Regions from separate parts of the Pseudomonas sp. DTU12.1 genome, predicted to be linked through region 1. Evidence: predicted binding sites of a transcription regulator. Region 1 holds the regulator's gene; the other holds the start of a gene.
The links. The regulator sigma-54, encoded in region 1, starts transcription at its own class of promoters, with help from an activator protein. The targets are predictions, from matches to a motif close to ANTGGCATNNANNTTGCTNT.

Region 1 (10,003 bases):
AGGCTTGCTGGCCCATATCGACGCAGATTTCGTACGCGCCTGCGAGATGATCCTGGCCAGCAAAGGCCGGGTTGTCGTGGTCGGCATGGGCAAGTCTGGCCATGTCGGCAACAAGATTGCCGCCACCCTGGCCAGCACCGGCACCACGGCGTTTTTCGTGCACCCGGCCGAAGCCAGCCATGGCGACATGGGCATGATTACCCGTGATGACGTGATTGTGGCCCTGTCCAACTCCGGCACCACCAACGAAATCGTGACCCTGCTGCCGCTGATCAAACGCCTGGGCATCAAGCTGATCAGCATGACCGGCAACCCGGACTCGACGCTGGCCAAGGCCGCCGAAGTGAACCTGAATGTGCATGTGGCGCACGAGGCCTGCCCGCTCAACCTGGCACCGACCTCGTCCACCACCGCCGCCCTGGTCATGGGCGACGCGCTGGCCGTGGCCCTGCTGGAAGCCCGCGGCTTTACCGCCGAAGACTTCGCTTTTTCCCACCCAGGTGGCGCCCTTGGCCGTCGCCTGTTGCTGAAAGTGGAAAATGTGATGCATGCCGGGGACGAACTGCCCCAGGTACAGCGCGGCACCCTGCTTAAGGACGCGCTGATGGAAATGACCCGCAAGGGCCTGGGCATGACCGTGATTCTGGAGGCCGACGGCCGCCTGGCCGGGGTTTTCACCGACGGCGACCTGCGCCGCACCCTGGATCGCGCCATTGATATCCATACCGCGACCATCGATCAGGTCATGACCCCTCATGGCAAGACCGCCCGCGCCGAAATGCTCGCCGCCGAAGCCCTGAAGATCATGGAAGACCACAAAGTCGGCGCCCTGGTGGTGGTCGACGATGCCGATCATCCGATTGGCGCCCTGAATATGCACGATTTGCTGCGCGCAGGAGTGATGTAAATGAACACCGACCTGTTGCAACGGGGCAAGGCCATCAAGCTGGCGATTTTCGACGTCGATGGCGTACTGACTGACGGCCGCCTGTACTTCCTCGAAGATGGCAGCGAATTCAAGACGTTCAATACGCTGGACGGCCAGGGCATCAAGATGCTGATGGCCTCTGGCGTGCAGACTGCGATTATCAGTGGTCGCAAGACCCCGGTCGTGGAACGCCGCGCACAAAACCTGGGGATTCCTTACCTCTACCAGGGCCGCGAGGATAAACTGGTGGTTCTGGATGAGCTTCTTGGCAAACTCAACCTAAGCTATGAGCAAGTCGCCTATCTGGGCGATGACTTGCCTGACCTGCCGGTGATCCGGCGCGTGGGCCTGGGCATGGCCGTGGCCAATGCCGCATCGTTTGTTCGCGAACACGCCCACGGCATTACCCAGGCCCGTGGCGGCGAAGGTGCCGCCCGCGAGTTCTGCGAGCTGATCCTGCGCGCCCAGGGCAGCCTTGAAGCGGCCCACGCCGCCTACCTATAGAGCCTTCTATGCTGAGCAAAAAGATTCGCAACTTCCTGATATTCGGAGCCATTGCCGCACTGTTCCTCGCGGTGGGCTACTGGAATATCAGCCCGGAGCGCTTCCTCGATCAGCCTGTCGTGCAGGCCGACCAGGGCGCCATCGACTATTACGCCACCAACGCCTACAGCGTGCAGTTCCTGCCTGACGGCAAGGTGCAGTACGAAATGACGTCGGACAAGGTCGAACACTTGAAGGCTTCAGAGGTCACATTGCTGACCAATCCGGACCTGAATCTGTATCGCGGCACCGAATTCCCGTGGCACGTCACCAGCAAGCGTGGCGAGGTCAACCCGGACGGTACCGAAGTGGAACTGATCGATTCGGTGCGCGTTGCGCGTACTGACGCCCAGAACCGCGACACCATCATTACCAGCAGTCGCATGACCGTATTCCCACAGAAGCAATATGCGCAGACCGAGCAAGACGTTAGAATCGACGGCGCTGGCGGTGTATCGACTGGCAAGGGAATGAAAGCGTATTTGAAAGAAAGCAGGATACACCTGCTATCGAACGTAAGAGGACAGTATGAGGCTCGTTAAAACCCTCCCTATTTTGCTCGGTCTGGGCGCAGCACTGGGAAGCGTGAGCGCCTGGGCTCTGCCGAACGATAGCCAGCAACCGATCCATATTCAGGCTGACGATGCGCAACTGGATGACAAGCAAGGTATCGCGACCTACAAGGGCGACGTAATCATCACTCAAGGTTCGATGAAGATTACCGGCAATACCGTCACCCTGACCCGCACCCCGGCCGGCGACATCGACGTCGTGACCTCGGTGGGCAACCTTGCCTATTTCGAACAGAAGCAAAACGCCGCCGATCCAGGCCCGATCAAAGGCTACGGCGTAACCATCCAGTACCACGCGCCGCAGAACCGAATCGTACTGACTGACCGCGCCAAAGTGATCAGCAGCGACGGCAACTCGACCGAAGGCGAGAAAATCGTCTACGACACCGTCAAGCAGATCGCCACTGCTGGCCGCGCCAATGGCACCAAGGTCACCGCGCCACGTCCGCGCATTGACATGGTTATCCAGCCGAAGAAGAAGGCCCAGTAATGGCAACCCTGAAAGCCCAGCATCTGGCCAAGGCCTATAAAAGCCGTCAGGTCGTGCGCGACGTCAGCCTGTCGATCGACAGCGGCCAGATCGTCGGCCTGCTTGGCCCCAACGGTGCCGGCAAGACCACCTGTTTCTACATGATTGTCGGCCTGGTCCAGGCAGACCAGGGCCGTGTATTGATCGATGACCTGGACGTGAGCCACCAGCCAATGCACGGTCGTGCACGGGCCGGTATCGGCTATCTCCCCCAGGAGGCGTCGATCTTCCGCAAACTGTCAGTGTCCGACAACATCATGGCGATCCTTGAGACCCGCAAGGAACTGGATCGCGATGGGCGCCGCCAGGAGCTGGAAAGCCTGCTGCAGGAGTTCCACATCAACCACATTCGCGACAACCTCGGCATGAGCCTGTCCGGCGGCGAACGTCGTCGCGTGGAAATCGCCCGCGCCCTGGCCACTGCACCGAAGTTCATCCTGCTGGACGAACCCTTCGCCGGTGTCGACCCGATTTCGGTAGGCGACATCAAGCAGATCATCCATCACCTCAAGGCCAAGGGGATCGGCGTGCTGATCACCGACCACAACGTGCGTGAGACCCTGGATATCTGTGAAACCGCCTACATCGTAAACGACGGCCAACTGATTGCCGAAGGCGACTCCGCCACCATCCTGGCCAACGAACTGGTCAAGGAAGTGTATCTGGGGCACGAGTTCCGCCTGTAACCACTGTGATGTCAGGACATTCGCCATCGGGCGCGGGAGTCAATAAAAACCTCATTATTTTTATTGTTACCGCGCTCTAGGCAAAGCCCCCGATATCAGGCATATAATTTGCTTATGTTTGGCGCTCACGCGCCCTGTCGTGGATGGCGCATTGCGCCGGCGAATAAGGTGTTAAGCCCCTGCCATGAAACCATCGCTAGTCCTGAGAATGGGCCAGCAGCTGACGATGACACCGCAGCTGCAACAGGCCATCCGCCTGCTCCAATTGTCGACCCTGGACCTGCAACAGGAAATCCAGGAGGCCCTGGAGTCCAACCCGATGCTCGAACGCCAGGAAGAAGGCGACGACTTCGATAATGCCGACCCACTGGCCGACAACATAGAGCAAAAACCCAATCCCGACGTCCAGGAACCGTCCTACCAGGAAGCCGCCCCCACGGTGGATAACCTGGAAGAAGGCGAATGGAACGAACGCATTCCCAATGAACTGCCCGTGGACACGGCCTGGGAAGATGTCTACCAGACCAGCGCCAGCAGCCTGCCCAGCAACGACGATGACGAGTGGGACTTCACCACCCGCACCTCCGTTGGCGAGAGCCTGCAGAGCCATCTGCTGTGGCAACTGAACCTTGCCCCGATGTCCGACACCGATCGCCTGATCGCCGTGACCCTGATCGATTGCATCAATAATCAGGGCTACCTGGACGAGACCCTTGAGGAAATCCTCGAGGCCTTCGACCCGGAACTGGACATCGAGCTGGACGAAATCGAAGCGGTGCTGCACCGCATCCAGCAGTTCGAGCCTGCCGGCATTGGCGCGCGCAATCTCAGCGAGTGCCTGTTGCTGCAACTGCGCCAGCTACCCGCCAAGACCCCGTGGCTGACCGAGGCCCAACGCCTGGTCACCGACTACATCGACCTGCTGGGCAGCCGCGACTACAGCCAGTTGATGCGCCGCATGAAGCTCAAGGAAGATGACCTGCGCCAGATCATCGAGCTGGTACAGAGCCTCAACCCGCGCCCCGGCTCGCAGATCGAGTCCAGCGAAGCCGAATATGTCGTGCCTGACGTGATCGTGCGCAAGGACAACGAGCGCTGGCTGGTGGAACTGAACCAGGAATCGGTGCCACGCCTGCGGGTCAACCCGCAATACGCCGGGTTCGTGCGCCGGGCCGATACCAGTGCCGACAACACCTTCATGCGCAACCAGTTGCAGGAAGCGCGCTGGTTCATCAAGAGCCTGCAAAGCCGCAACGAGACCCTGATGAAGGTAGCCACCCAGATCGTCGAGCATCAGCGCGGCTTCCTGGAGTACGGCGACGAGGCGATGAAGCCGTTGGTACTGCATGATATTGCCGAAGCCGTTGGCATGCATGAGTCGACCATTTCCCGGGTAACCACCCAGAAATTCATGCATACCCCACGGGGTATATATGAGCTGAAATACTTTTTCTCCAGCCACGTCAGCACCTCCGAAGGCGGCGAATGCTCGTCCACGGCGATCCGCGCGATCATCAAAAAACTGGTTGCCGCGGAAAATCAGAAAAAGCCGTTGAGTGACAGCAAGATCGCTGGTTTACTGGAGGCACAAGGCATTCAGGTCGCCCGTCGAACCGTCGCCAAGTACCGCGAGTCCCTTGGGATCGCGCCTTCCAGCGAGCGTAAGCGGTTGATGTGACGGGCGGGCCACAGCGTTCCAGTGGCGGGTATTCCTACCCGCCGCTTTATGCACTGGCAACGAAGGAGAAGCTGTATGCAAGTCAACATCAGTGGACACCAACTGGAAGTGACCGAACCGCTGCGCGCCTACATCAGCGAGAAACTCAAACGAATTGAGGGGCATTTCGACAAGATCACCAATGTGCAAGTCATCATGTCTGTCGAAAAGCTGAAGCAGAAAATCGAAGCCACCTTGCGTATACCCGGCGGGGAAGTAGTCGCCAATGCAGAGCATGCAGATATGTATGCCGCTATTGACGACCTGACCGACAAGCTGGATCGCCAAATCAAAAAGCATAAGGAAAAGCAGCAGAGCCTTCTTCAAGGCACAGGCCGCTAACACTCCCCACCCATGATTCGACTTGAAACCATCCTGACCCCCGGCCGTTCCCTCGTGAACGCGCCGGGCGGCAGTAAAAAGAAAGCCCTCGAACAGATTGCCAACCTGATCAGCCGCGAAGTGCCTGAACTGGTGATGCAAGACGTGTACGAGGCTCTGATTGCCCGTGAAAAACTCGGCTCGACCGGTTTTGGCAACGGCATCGCTATTCCTCATTGCCGCCTCAAGGGCTGTGAAACTCCGGTAAGCGCCCTGTTACACCTGGACGCCCCCACTGATTTCGACGCCATCGATGGCGCCCCGGTTGACCTGCTGTTTGTCCTGCTGGTCCCGGAGGCCGCTACCGATGCGCACCTGGAACTGCTCAGGCAGATCGCCAGCATGCTCGACCGTGAAGAAGTACGTAAGAAACTGCGTAGCGCCAGCACCAATGAAGCGCTGTATCAGGTTGTCCTGGATGAGCAAAGCGGGCAGTAATCATGCGTTTGATCATCGTCAGCGGGCGTTCCGGCTCAGGTAAAAGTACTGCCCTCAACGTGCTTGAGGACAACGGTTTCTATTGCATCGACAACTTGCCGGCGGGCCTGTTGCCCGAGTTGGCGGAGCGCGCGCTGATCCACACCGAGCTGGCGCAACCGCTGGTGGCGGTGTCGATTGACGCCCGCAACCTGCCCAGCCACCTCACGCGATTCCCGGAATTGCTTGAAGAGGTACGCGCCAAGCATATCCATTGCGACGTGCTGTACCTGGATGCCGACGAAGAAACGCTGCTCAAGCGCTTCTCGGAAACCCGTCGCCGCCACCCGCTGAGTAGCTCGAACCGCTCGCTGGCTGAAGCCATCGAGGACGAGACCAAGCTGTTGGGGCCGATCATTGATTTGGCCGACCTCAAGATCAACACCACCAGCCTGAACCTTTACCAACTGCGTGACGCCATCAAGCTGCGCCTGCTGAACCAGCCGGAGCCCGGCACGGCATTCCTGGTTGAATCCTTTGGTTTCAAGCGGGGCATGCCGATAGACGCCGACCTGGTATTTGACGTGCGCTGCCTACCCAACCCTTACTGGAAGCCGGAACTGCGCGATCAGTCAGGCCTGGACCAGCCGGTTGCCGAATACCTGGCGGCTCAACCGGATGTCGAAGAGATGTTCCAGGATATCTCCAGCTACCTGCTCAAGTGGCTACCACGCTTTGCCGCCAGCAACCGGGCCTATGTCACCATCGCTATCGGCTGTACCGGCGGGCACCACCGCTCCGTCTACCTGACCGAGCGCCTGGGCCAGGTCTTGCAGAAAACCCTCAAGAATGTCCAGGTTCGCCACCGCGACCTTAGCTGAAAGGAACACCTTCGCGATGCCCGCTCTGGAAATTGAAATCATCAACAAACTGGGCTTGCACGCCCGCGCGTCGGCCAAATTTGTCGGGGTTGCGGGCCAGTTTCCTTGCCAGGTCCGGGCCGGGCGTACGCCAGAATCCATGGTCGACGGCAAAAGCATCATGGCGATGATGATGCTGGCTGCCGGCAAAGGCACCACGATTCATCTGAAGACCGAAGGTGAGCAGGAACAGGAAGCGCTGGATGCGCTGGTGAAGTTGATCAACAACTACTTCGATGAAGGCGAATAGCCCTTTGCCCAACATAAATCCCATGTGTACGGGCTGGTGTGGGAGCTGGCTTGCCTGCGATAGCTGTGGATCAGCCAACATTTTTATCGACTAGTACACCGCTATCGCCGGCAAGCCAGCGCCTACATTGGTTTTGCGCTAAAAGTCAGCCCAGCGCTGTATCCATCGCCATCATCAGGCAAAACCCGATGCATAGCCCCAGGCTCGCCAGCTTGTCATGGCCATTGCGCCGCGACTCGGGAATGACCTCATGAGTCACCACCAATAACATCGCCCCAGCCGCCAGGGCCAGGCCCAGGGGCAACAGCATTTCGGCCAGGCTGACCAGCCAGGCACAGAGCACGGCAAACACCGGTTCCACCAGCCCGGATGCAGCGCCGATCAGGAACGCCTTGACCCGCGACATCCCCGCCCCTGCCAGCACCAATGCAATCACCAGCCCCTCGGGCACATCCTGCAACGCGATACCCATGGCCAGGCTATCGGCATCGGGCATACCGCCACCAGCCGAGACACCTACCGCCATGCCTTCGGGAATGTTGTGGGCAATGATGGCAAACACAAATAGCCAGATGCGCGGTGGGATTACCGGTTTGTCAGGCGTGCCGACCAGCATTTCCGGGCTGGCACCGGAGACCTTGCGGTCCACCAGGAACAAACCGAATGCGCCCAGCATGATGCCAAAACTGATCAACCCGCTGGAGGCCCAGGGCGTCAGCCCCAGGTTTTCGGCAGCGGCGATTCCCGGCACGACCAGCGAAAACGCCGTCGCCGCCAGCATCACCCCGGCGCCAAACCCCAGTAATGTGTCGCTGACCGCCAGCGGCATCCGCCGGATCACCAGCACCGGCACCGCACCCAATGCCGTGCCTAGGGCACAGATTGCACCACCTTGCAGGGCGCGCAGGATGCGCGGTTCCAGGTCCAGCCAGGCCAGCCCGTGGGCCACCAGCAATGCAGTTCCCGCCAATAGCAGCAGCGAGCCAAACGCATAGCGGAACATTCGCACGCTGCTGATCGCCAGTGTTTCAGTGCCCATAGTCGGCCTTAGGTCTTGTTATGAGAGGGCATTAAGCCAGTGCAGCCTGGTAGCGCTCAGCGACTTCCGGCCAGTTGATAACACTGTAGAAGGCGTTGATGTACTCAGGGCGACGGTTTTGATAGAGCAGATAGTAGGCGTGCTCCCAGACGTCCAGGCCGAGGATCGGCGTATTGCCGTTCATCAATGGGCTGTCCTGGTTGCCACTGCTTTCGACGACAAGGGTCTTTTGCGGGGTGACGCTCAGCCAGGCCCAACCACTGCCAAAGCGAGTCAGCGCGGCCTTGGTGAATGCATCCTTGAATGCGTCAAAACCACCCAGCTGCGCGTCAATCGCCTGACCCAAGGCGCCCTCGGGCTTACCACCGCCCTTGGGCGACATGACCGCCCAGAACAACGAATGGTTGGCATGCCCACCGCCTTGGTTGATCACTGCCGCACGCAGTTTTTCCGGTAGTTGCTGGACGCTGGAGACCAGTTTTTCTACCGGCCAGCCTGCAAACTCGGTGCCTTCGACGGCAGCGTTGAGGTTATTGATATAGGTCTGGTGGTGCTTGGTGTAGTGGATTTCCATGGTTTGCGCATCGATATGCGGCTCCAGGGCATCGTAGGCGTAGGGCAAGGCAGGCAAGGTGTAGGACATATCAATGTGCTCCATAAAAAGGGCTGTTGCGGGTCGGCGTATCCGTCTGCGCCGTATTGCTGCCCAGTAAGCGATGGGTACGGGGGTACTCGCCGTGATCGCTGATGAAATTCAACAGTTCGACGTAGGTCTTGCTGCTCTGGCGCAAGGCCGCCTCGCGCAATGCTTGAGGCAGCCGGGTGTCCTGCATCGTCTGCAGCAAGCGCTGGTGAATGGCGCAGAGGTATTCGGCGCTTTCCTCAGGCTGGTTCAAGCGCAGGTGCAGGTCCGCCAGGTTGTGGTGGGAAATAACGCAAGCTGCCACGGCCTCGTCGGCATCACCCCAGCGCTCAAACAACACTTGGGCCAGGGCCAGGGCCTGCAGGTAATGCTCGCGGGCATCCACCAGTTCGCCCTGCATAAAGCAGCGATTGGCCCGTTCGATCGTGCGTTTCCAGTGCTCCATGGTGAGCCTCCAAAGCAGGGTCGGTAATTACACGCCACCCGCCGTGAGCTTTTCCGGGTCCAGCAGGACTTCCAGTTGGCTGCGCGGCAAGTCGGTGTGCTCGAGCGCCACATCAATCACCGGCCGGCCTTGTTGGTAGGCTTTCTTGGCGATTTCAGCGGCCTTTTGGTAACCAATGATCGGGTTGAGTGCAGTGACCAGGATCGGGTTGCGCGACAGCGCTTCCTTGAGCTTGGGTTCGTTGACCTTGAAGCTGGCGATGGCCTTGTCCGCCAGCAGGCGGCTGGAGTTGGCCAGCAACTCCAGGCTGCCGAGCAGGTTCTGGGCGATGATCGGCAGCATCACGTTGAGTTCGAAGTTGCCGGACTGGCCTGCGATGGTGATTACGCTGTCATTGCCGATAACCTGTGCTGCAACCATCGCGGTGGCCTCCGGGATCACCGGGTTGACCTTGCCGGGCATGATCGACGACCCCGGCTGCAGGCCTTCGAGCTCGATTTCACCAAGGCCTGCCAGTGGGCCGGAGTTCATCCAGCGCAGGTCGTTGGCGATTTTCATCAGTGTTACGGCAATGGCTTTGAGTTGGCCGGAAACGGCAACGGCAGTGTCCTGGGAGCCAATCAAGGCGAACAGGTTCTTGCCCGGTGTGAACTGCACCTGGGTCAGACGGCTCAGTTGCTGGCTGAAACGTGCAGCGAATTCTGGGTGTGCATTGATCCCGGTCCCAACCGCGGTGCCGCCCTGAGCCAGGGCCTGCAGACTTGGCAACAGGCCTTGCAGGTGACCGATATTGGCCTTGAGTTGCTGCGCCCAACCCTCCAGGACCTGGCTCATGCGCACCGGCATGGCATCCATGAGGTGCGTACGCCCGGTCTTGATGAACGGATGGACTTCAACCGCCTTGCGCTCGATCACTTCAACCAAGTGCAGCAA
Region 2 (10,003 bases), 820 kb from region 1:
GGCAGAACCTGCATCCGCACATGCTGCGGCACTCCTTTGCCAGCCACCTGCTGGAATCGTCACAAGACTTGCGCGCCGTACAGGAACTGCTCGGCCACTCGGATATCAAGACCACCCAGATCTACACCCACCTGGACTTCCAGCATCTGGCGACGGTGTACGACAGCGCCCACCCAAGGGCCAAACGCATTAAAGGCGGCGACTCATGAGCATCAAGCTAATCACCTTCGACCTGGACGATACCTTGTGGGATAACGTCCCCGTCATCATCAGCGCCGAAGCATCGATGCGCCAATGGCTGGCAACCCATGCGCCCAAGGTCGGCGACCTGCCCCTGGAGCATTTCGCCAGCCTGCGCCAGCAGGTGCTGCAGCGTCATCCCGAGCTCAAGCACCGGATCAGCATCCTGCGCCACCGGGTGCTGATGCATGCCTTTGAAGAGGCCGGTTATGCACAACCGCAAGCCACGGAGATGGCCGATGTGTGTTTTGAAGCTTTCATTCACGCGCGGCACCAACTCACGGTGTTCCCGGAAGCCGAGCCGATGCTTCAAGCCCTGCGCCAGCACTTCCTGCTGGGGGTGATCACCAATGGCAATGCCGACGTACAACGCGTGGGCCTGGCAGATTACTTCCACTTTGCCCTGAGGGCCGAGGATATCGGCATCCCCAAGCCAGATGCGCGATTGTTTGAGGAAGCGTTGCAGCGAGGCGGGGTGGAGGCCAGTGCGGCAGTGCACATCGGCGACCATCCAGGTGATGACATTGCCGGCGCGCAGCAGGCGGGGTTGCGAGCGGTGTGGTTCAACCCGACTGGCAAGGCCTGGACAGGCGATAAGTTGCCGGATGCGCAGATTCGTAGCCTGACCGAGCTGCCCTCACTGCTCCACAGCTGGAAATAACTGTAGGAAATAGAGTCGCCCATGAAAAAGCCCGCAGCGACGGCGGGCTTTTTCAGCAAGCAAGTCACCGACCTCAGATAGGACGGCTGCCGTACTTGTTATCCGGCTTCTTCGGTGGATCTGCCACCACGTTAGCCTCGACTTCCTGAACTTTGCCACCTTTGGCGAGGAACTCTTCCATCGCACGGGCCAGCGCATCGCGCTCTTTGTTCTTGGCCTCGACGCTCGGCAGTTCGTCTACCGAAACGGCAGCCTTGGCCTTGCCTTTGGCGGCCGGAACAGGTGCGTCATCGCCACCGTCGTCGTCAGCAACGTCTTCCGCTGCCGCTTCAAGACCTTCTTCGGTGTCGTCTTCGTCACCTACTTCCAGTTCGTCGTTTTCCAGATCATCGTCGCTCATGTTCTACCTCATGACTTGCGAAAAGCAGATTAGTTATAGCCCAGCTTCACCATCTGTCGAAGGCTGCCGGAAAAAAATCAACGTCCACCGGATAACCAGTGGCTTATGCCCCGTCACCCTGCAAGGTACCGAGGACTTTACGAGCACCGCCATGATCACGCTGCTCGCCCAGATAAACGCGTTGCCATGTGCCCATTGCCAAGTGGCCGGCCTTGACCGGCAAACTCAGTTGGCGACCTGATAGGTTGCCCTTGAAAGGACCCGGGGCTTGGCCCACAGGGTAATCAGGGTCTGCCGCCGTATACAGTTCTGCGCCCATCGGCGCGCATTCTAGCGCGCTCTGGGAAAAAACAAAGTGCCGAATACGCCTACATGCCTGTAAGACATTCGCACAGTGAAAACTGCCTTGTGGATCCGATCACAAACTCGCCACAAAAAATCTCACAAGCCTTCACCCCAGGCAAATACCAGACAAAAAAATGCCCGGCAAGCCGGGCAAGTTTTTTCATAGGTTCTTACAAGTTGTAGCCGCGTTCGTTGTGTTCCGCCAGGTCCAGGCCAACGGCCTCTTCCTCTTCAGTCACACGCAGGCCGATGGTCAAGTCCAGCACCTTGAGAATCACAAAAGTCACGATACCGGTGTAGATCACGGTAAAGCCGACGCCCTTGGCCTGGATCCAGACCTGTGCGGCAATATCGGTCACTGTGCCGAAGCCACCCAGGATCGGCGCCGCGAATACGCCGGTGAGAATTGCCCCGACAATCCCGCCCACGCCGTGTACACCGAAGGCATCCAGGGAGTCATCGTAGCCCAGCTTGCGTTTGAGGCTGGTGGCGCAGAAGAAGCAGATCACACCCGAAGCCAGGCCGATCACCAGGGCGCCCATCGGGCCCACGGTACCGGCGGCCGGCGTAACGGCCACCAGGCCGGCAACCACACCGGAGGCGATGCCCAGGGCGCTTGGTTTGCCGTGGGTGATCCACTCGGCGAACATCCAGCCCAGTGCCGCAGCAGCGGTGGCGATCTGGGTCACCAGCATCGCCATGCCGGCCGTGCCGTTGGCCGCTGCAGCGGAGCCGGCATTGAAGCCGAACCAGCCGATCCACAGCATTGCCGCACCGATCAGGGTGTAGCCCAGGTTATGCGGGGCCATCGGCGTAGTCGGGTAGCCTTTACGCTTGCCGAGCACGATGCACGCCACCAGGCCAGCCACACCGGCGTTGATGTGCACCACGGTGCCGCCAGCGAAGTCCAGCACGCCCCAGTCCCACATCAGGCCGCCGTTGCCGCTCCAGACCATGTGCGCGATTGGCGCATAGACCAGGGTGAACCAGATGGCCATGAACAGCAGCATGGCGGAGAACTTCATGCGCTCGGCGAATGCACCGACGATCAGCGCCGGGGTGATGATCGCAAAGGTCATCTGGAAGGTGATGAACACCGCTTCCGGGAACAGCGCCGCAGGGCCAGTAATGCTGGACGGTGTGACACCCGCCAGGAACGCCTTGCCCATACCGCCGAAGAAGGAGTTGAAGTTGACGACGCCCTGCTCCATGCCGGTGGTGTCGAACGCAATGCTGTAGCCGTAAACGACCCACAGGATGCTGATCAGACCGGTAATGGCGAAGCACTGCATCATCACGGAAAGAATGTTTTTGGAGCGGACCATGCCGCCGTAGAACAGCGCGAGGCCGGGGATGGTCATGAACAGCACCAATGCGGTGGCTGTCAGCATCCAGGCGGTGTCGCCGGAGTTGAGGACTGGAGCCGCCACTTCGTCTGCCGCCATGGCCAGGCTGGGCATTACGATGGACAACAGGGCTCCTAGCCCTGCGAATTTACGCAGAGTCATATTGTTTTCTCCTGGGGCGTTGGGGTTTGGCGGCTTAGATTGCGTCGGTATCGGTTTCGCCGGTACGGATGCGAATAGCCTGTTCCAGATTGACCACGAAGATCTTGCCGTCACCGATCTTGCCGGTGTTGGCCGCCTTGGTTATCGCCTCGATAACCCGATCAAGATCCTTGTCGTCAATGGCGACATCAATCTTCACCTTCGGCAGGAAATCGACTACATATTCCGCGCCGCGATACAGCTCGGTATGACCCTTCTGCCGACCGAAGCCTTTGACCTCGGTGACGGTAATGCCCTGCACGCCGATCTCGGACAGTGACTCGCGTACATCGTCCAACTTGAACGGCTTGATGATGGCAGTGACTAGCTTCATGAAAACTCTCTCCCGAATTGGTGGACTTGCCCCAGGAAAACAAACCCGTCTCAAGTCTAAGCGCAGTGCCTGGCTTTGTAACGCATCGTCGCCTTGGCAATTGCCTTTGCGACGCCAGCTAACCGTTGGTGACGAAACAAGTACCCTGATCCGTCAGCGCACTGCATTCGTCACAGCGACTGCATCAGTGCATGGGTCATGATCGTCTAAGCAGAAACCTTGCCAGCTCCGTAAAAACCACTGAAATCAATCCGTTGCCCGCTTACATCCGCCCACGGGCCTGTGCTGCGGCCTGGATACGCACAAAAACGGTGCACACCCATTCGGGCCGATGCGCGAAAAGCGTGCGCAGATCACCTTGAAAAGACTGTAGGCGCTGCGTGATACACTGCCGGCCAACTGTTTTCCGGAATGTTTCCCATGCTCGCGCCCAAAGATCTCCTCGACGCCCTGAGCGGCCATGCCTCTCGCCTGTTCAGCGGCGAAACCCCGCTGCCTCGCAACGAAATCGAAAGCCAGTTCAAGGCGCTGCTGCAAAGCGGGTTCAGCAAACTGGACCTGGTGAGCCGCGAGGAATTCGACAGCCAGATGGTGGTCCTGGCCCGCACCCGCGCGCGTCTGGAGAGCCTGGAGGCGAAGGTCGCGGAGTTGGAAGCCAAGTTGACGCCACCCGCTGCTGAATAAACGCGGTCAGTGTGGGAGCTGGCTTGCCTGCGATAGCATCGCCTCAGTCTTTCTGATACACCGAGGCGGCTGCATCGCAGGCAAGCCAGCTCCCACATAAAGCGCTGCGAACGACTCCGGATACGTTCTGTAAAACCTCCCCGCTTCGCTCTTCCCCACCTCGTCTACCCTTGAAAAACCCGCAGGAAGCGGCCTCTCTTTCAAGGAACGAGCATGTCCCTCGCCATCGTCCACAGCCGCGCCCAGATCGGCGTCGAAGCCCCTGCCGTCACGGTCGAAGTGCATATGGCCAATGGCTTGCCATCGTTGACCCTGGTGGGCTTGCCCGAGGCTGCTGTGAAGGAAAGCAAGGACCGCGTACGCAGCGCCATTCTCAACAGCGCGCTGCAATACCCCGCACGCCGCATTACCCTCAACCTGGCCCCCGCCGACCTGCCCAAGGACGGCGGGCGGTTTGACTTGGCGATTGCCCTGGGGATTCTCGCGGCCAGTGTGCAGGTGCCAGCGTTGATGCTCGATGATGTGGAGTGTCTTGGCGAACTGGCCCTGTCCGGCGAGGTTCGAGCGGTGAAAGGCGTGTTGCCGGCCGCCCTGGCGGCACGCAAGGCAGGGCGCACGGTGATCGTGCCTCGGGCCAATGCCGAGGAAGCCTGCCTGGCGTCCGGGCTGACGGTGATTGCGGTGGATCATCTGCTGCAGGTAGTGGCGCACCTTAATGGGCAGGTGCCGATTGAGCCGTTCAAGTCAGACGGCTTGCTGTACCTCAACAAGCCCTACCCCGACCTGAGTGAAGTGCAAGGCCAACTGGCGGCCAAGCGAGCGCTGTTGATTGCCGCAGCAGGCGCCCACAACCTGTTGTTCAGCGGCCCGCCGGGCACCGGCAAGACCCTTCTCGCCAGCCGCCTCCCCGGCTTGCTGCCGCCGCTGAGTGAACAGGAAGCCCTGGAAGTGGCGGCGATCCAGTCGGTGGTCAGCCTCGCTCCGTTGAGCCACTGGCCGCACCGGCCATTCCGTCAGCCGCATCATTCCGCGTCCGGGCCGGCGCTGGTGGGTGGCGGCTCGAAACCCCAGCCAGGGGAAATCACCCTGGCCCATCATGGGGTGCTGTTTCTCGATGAGTTGCCAGAGTTTGATCGCAAAGTGCTTGAGGTGCTGCGCGAGCCGCTGGAGTCCGGGCATATCGTGATTTCCCGCGCCCGCGACCGGGTGAGTTTCCCGGCGCGGTTTCAACTGGTAGCGGCGATGAACCCCTGCCCTTGCGGCTATATGGGCGAGCCCAGCGGGCGCTGTCGTTGCACGCCGGAGCAGGTCCAGCGCTACCGCAACAAACTGTCCGGGCCGCTGCTGGACCGCATCGACCTGCACCTGACCGTCGCCCGGGAAAGCACCGCGCTGAACCCTGCCAAACAAACCGGCAATGACACGGCCAGCGCTTCTGCCCTCGTCGCCGACGCCAGGGATCGCCAGCAGCAACGCCAAGGCTGTGCAAATGCTTTCCTCGACCTGACGGGGTTGCGCCGCCACTGCGAGTTATCGAAAGTCGACGAAGGCTGGCTGGAGACGGCCTGCGAGCGCTTGACCCTGTCGTTGCGCGCGGCCCACCGGCTGCTCAAGGTCGCACGCACCCTGGCGGATCTGGAGCAGGTGGAAAGCATCATGCGGCATCACTTGGCGGAGGCGTTGCAATACCGCCCAGCAACCTTGGGCTAGAGATCCCGGGGTAAGTCCAGCAACCACCCCGCCACTTCCAGCACCTCACCCAGTGCCGATTCGGCGGACTCGGTGGAGGGGTTAAGCATCAGGTCATCGGCATACCCCATCGCCAAGGCAAAGATCTGGCGTGCGGCGCGTGTGGATGAGTCGCAACGGAACACCTGCGCGGCCACACCCCGCTCGATCACCTCCGCCAGCATGGCTTGCCACTGGGCGTTGATCGACAGATAGGCCTGGGCCATTTGCGGGTCATACAGCGCCTCGTCCCAGGCGTCCAGCCACAGTGCCCAGTCGGCATCGGCGCTGCTTGGCAGGCAGTCACGCAGGAACCCCAGCAACGCCTCGAGAGGCGGCGCCAGCGCCAGGGGGGCACGCACTTCGTCCAACTGGTCGGTGGCGAACCGCACGAAGGCTTCGCGGCGCAGTTCTTTCCAGTCGCTGAAGTAGTGATACACGTGGCTGCGGGACAAACCGGCATGCTCCGCCAGATCGCGGGTGGAGACATCGGCAAAACCCTTGCTGCGAAACAGCTCCAGGGCAGCGGTGATGATCTGGTCTTTACGGTCGATACGCGACATGGGCAATTCCTTACGGGCACCGGCAGATAAGCGGCGCTTGCTTTTTGAGCGATCGCTCAAGGATACTTGAGCAGTCGCTCAATAGTAGCGCCTATCACTCCTTTGGTGCACCCATGCCATCCGTAACGCCGCATATCCTGATCGAAGAAAGCAAGAAAATCGGCCAGCAATCCGCCAGCCAAACCCTCAAGGCAATCGCCAGGGCTTACCCCTGGAAGCTGTTTGGCACGTTGTCGTTGGTCGCGCTGGAGAACGCCTTGCTGTTGGCCTACCCGCTGTTTGCGGGTTTCGCCGTGGACTCGATCCTGCGCGGCGATGCCGGCAGCGCGTTGATTTATGCAGCCGTGGTCATGGCTTTCTGGGTAGTCGGTGCCGCACGCCGGGCCCTGGATACCCGTACCTTCACCCGGATCTACGCCGACCTTGCCGTGCCGGTGATTCTCAACCAGCGCCTGCAAAACCACAGCACGTCAAAGGCTGCCGCGCGGGTAGTGCTGGCACGGGATTTTGTCGATTTTTTCGAAAAACACGTGCCGGTGATTGCTACGGCCCTGGTATCCATCGTTGGCGCAGCCGTGATGCTCCTGGTGATTGAACCCTGGGTCGGCCTGGCCTGCTTTGCCGCGCTGGTGCTGTGCATCACCCTGCTGCCGCGCTTTGCCCGCCGTAACGAGCAATTGCACAAACGCTTGAATAACCGCCTGGAGAAAGAAATTGGCCTGGTGGAAAAGGTCAGCGCCCAGACCCTGCGACGCCATTACCAACTGCTGTCACGCCTGCGTATCTGGCTGTCGGACCGCGAGGCCGCGGCCTATCTGATGCTCGGCGCACTGGCCGCGCTGCTGTTCATCGTGGCGATCAGCCAGTTGGCCTTGTCGCCGGCGGTCAAGGCGGGGCATATCTACGCGGTGATGACGTACCTGTGGACTTTCGTCAGCAGCCTCGACGAAGCGCCAGGGATGGTCGATCAACTGGCGCGGCTCAAGGACATCGGCAAACGGGTGGACCCGGGGCTCGGCGATCGAACCGAGGCTTGAGAGCCGAGTCAGCCGTCATCGCGGGCAAGCCCGGCTCCCACACTGAACCGGTTTCTTCAATTGAACACGGTCAACTGTGGGAGCCGGGCTTGCCCGCGATGAGGCCCTGACAGTCAATCAACGAAACCGATCAACCTCATGCCGCAGCCCCGCCGCCAGCGTCTCCAACTCCCTGGCGGTAATCGCCAGGTTCGAGACCACTTCACGTTGTTCACTGTTGGCCAGCGCGATGCTCTGCAGGTTGCTGCTGAGCAAGGTCGCCGTGCTGCTTTGCTCCTGGGTGGCGGTGGTGATCGCGGCGAATTGCTGCCCCGCCGAGCGGCTTTGCTCGTCGATACGCGCCAGGGCCGAGGCAACGTCGGCATTGCGCGACAAGCCTTCCTGCATCAGCACATTGCCCTGCTCCATGGTGCTGATGGCATTGCCGGTTTCCTGCTGGATGCTCTGGATCATCCCGGAGATCTCGTCGGTGGCCTGGCGGGTGCGTGAGGCCAGGTTGCGCACCTCATCGGCAACCACGGCAAACCCACGCCCCTGCTCCCCGGCCCGTGCCGCCTCGATGGCCGCGTTGAGGGCCAACAGGTTGGTCTGGTCGGCAATCGAGGTGATCACGCCGACGATGCCACCGATTTCCTGGGAGCGCTGGCCCAGGGTGTTGATTACCGTGGCCGTGCTATTGAGTGCCGTGGCGATATGCTCCAGGGACGCCGACGCCTCTTGCATCGAGTTGCGGCCAATGCGGGTCTGCTGGGCATTTTCCTGGGCCAGGCGTTCGGTATTGCCCATGTTGTCGGCAATGTTCAACGAGGTGGCACTGAACTCTTCCACCGCACCGGCCATGCTGGTGATCTCGCCGGACTGCTGCTCCATGCCTTCATAGGCCCCACCTGACAAGCCCGACAGCGCCTGGGCGCGGCTGTTGACCTCCTTGGCCGCCTCACGGATATGCGAGACCATGGTCGACAGCGCTTCGCCCATCTGGTTGAAACTGCGCGCCAATTGACCGATTTCGTCATGGCTGGACACATTCAGCCGCGCACTCAAATCACCGGCGCCCAGGGCTTCGGCCTGGCGCACCAGGTCGCTCAATGGAGCCAGCTTACTGCGCAACAGCCACACCGTGGCGCCTACTGCCAGCAACATCGCCAGCACACTGCCGATCACCAAGCGGATGCCGACTTCCCAAGTCACTGCGCGAATTTCAGCCTTGGGCATGCTCGCTACCACCGCCCAGGGGCCGCCTTCGAACGGCACCGAGACGCTGTAGAAATCTTCGTGCTTGTCGCTCCAGAAACGGCCTGCGCCCGGTTTCTTCGCCAGGTCGAGCATCACCGCAATGGCCTCGTCCGGCGCCTGCACCCCAGCCGGCGCCACCAGCCAATGCTTCTGTTCATCCAGCAGCGCGAGCGAGCCGGTCTGGCCGATGCGAAAACGTTTGAGGTTTTCAAACTGGGCGTTCTGGGCGTCGGTGTAATCAAAACCGATGAACAGCACGGCGATGACCTTGCCACTGCTGTCACGCACCGGGCTGTATTGAGTCATGTAGGAACGGTCAAACAGCACCGCACGGCCGATGTAGGTCTGGCCGCCGGCCACGCGCTGGTAGGCCGCGCCCTGACGGTCGAGCACGGTGCCGATGGCGCGGTTGCCATCCTGTTTGGTCAGGGAGGTACTGATGCGGATGAAGTCTTCGCCGCTGCGCACAAACACCGTGGCCACGCCGCCGGACATCTGCTTGAACTCATCGACCTCGTCGAAGTTGTTGTTGAGCACCGCATCGCCCAGGTAAAGACTCGGGGTCGCTACCCCGGCCACATTCACCGTCTGCTCGGCATGCACACTCAGCCCCGCGCCAAAGCGCTTTTCAAACAGCCCGCTCAAACGCTGGGTGCTCTCGCGCAAGGTGCTGTGGAAGGTATTGAGTTGGTCGGCGAGCAAACGCGCTTCGCTGGCCAGGTGTTCTTCACGGGTCTGCAGGTTGGCCGAATCAAGGGAGCGCAGGGCAAACACGGTGCTGCCGCTGATCACGACAGCCAATATGACCGCCAAGGCGATGCCCAGCTGCGAAGCTATGCGGGCGCGGGGTTGAGACATGACTGCTCCTGGCCGAGGCCCGGATCTTCCTGATCTCATAGCGCTAATCGGCGAATTTCTTGAATTGGGGGCACGCTGAGCCGCAACTAATGGCAGCTGCGACACACCTACTTCGGCGGCCGGGGTCAATACTTGAGCAAATCACAGGGGTATCACTCCAACGCCTTGTTGGCGGGCGCTGCATCGATTCAGTCGAGCTGTTCCACTGCCGGCAGTGCCATGGCCCGCACTTCACTTTGCAGAAAGTCCGACAACCTGCGCAGGCGCTCACCGCCGGGGCGGGTCTTGGGCCAGACCAGGTAGTAGCTCTCGCCGCTGGCCACCGCAGTAGGCCAAGGCAGGCTCAAACGGCCCTGGGCCACATCCTCGG

Region 2: a site for sigma-54 is predicted at 3,735-3,754, ahead of glnK (P-II family nitrogen regulator). Genes of this name have one in related genera too.

Annotation. Positions count from the first base shown of each region.
Region 1 is NZ_CP045254.1:5,109,722-5,119,724, forward strand. Features, by position in the region: gene GDV60_RS22575 (KpsF/GutQ family sugar-phosphate isomerase) at 1-907, shown strand, start outside; gene GDV60_RS22580 (HAD family hydrolase) at 908-1,432, shown strand; gene lptC (LPS export ABC transporter periplasmic protein LptC) at 1,441-2,013, shown strand; gene lptA (lipopolysaccharide transport periplasmic protein LptA) at 2,000-2,533, shown strand; gene lptB (LPS export ABC transporter ATP-binding protein) at 2,533-3,258, shown strand; gene GDV60_RS22600 (RNA polymerase factor sigma-54) at 3,443-4,936, shown strand; gene hpf (ribosome hibernation-promoting factor, HPF/YfiA family) at 5,012-5,317, shown strand; gene ptsN (PTS IIA-like nitrogen regulatory protein PtsN) at 5,330-5,794, shown strand; gene rapZ (RNase adapter RapZ) at 5,797-6,654, shown strand; gene GDV60_RS22620 (HPr family phosphocarrier protein) at 6,671-6,943, shown strand; gene GDV60_RS22625 (ZIP family metal transporter) at 7,089-7,982, opposite strand; gene GDV60_RS22630 (superoxide dismutase) at 8,014-8,625, opposite strand; gene GDV60_RS22635 (hypothetical protein) at 8,627-9,070, opposite strand; gene GDV60_RS22640 (lyase family protein) at 9,098-10,003, opposite strand, start outside.
Region 2 is NZ_CP045254.1:5,929,335-5,939,337, forward strand. Features, by position in the region: gene xerC (tyrosine recombinase XerC) at 1-209, shown strand, start outside; gene GDV60_RS26460 (HAD family hydrolase) at 206-901, shown strand; gene sutA (transcriptional regulator SutA) at 975-1,301, opposite strand; partial or broken gene GDV60_RS26470 (YjbQ family protein) at 1,405-1,566, opposite strand; gene GDV60_RS26475 (ammonium transporter) at 1,817-3,154, opposite strand; gene glnK (P-II family nitrogen regulator) at 3,189-3,527, opposite strand; gene GDV60_RS26485 (accessory factor UbiK family protein) at 3,948-4,211, shown strand; gene GDV60_RS26490 (YifB family Mg chelatase-like AAA ATPase) at 4,425-5,921, shown strand; gene GDV60_RS26495 (TetR/AcrR family transcriptional regulator) at 5,918-6,502, opposite strand; gene GDV60_RS26500 (ABC transporter six-transmembrane domain-containing protein) at 6,616-7,539, shown strand; gene GDV60_RS26505 (methyl-accepting chemotaxis protein) at 7,657-9,633, opposite strand; gene GDV60_RS26510 (LysR substrate-binding domain-containing protein) at 9,822-10,003, opposite strand, start outside.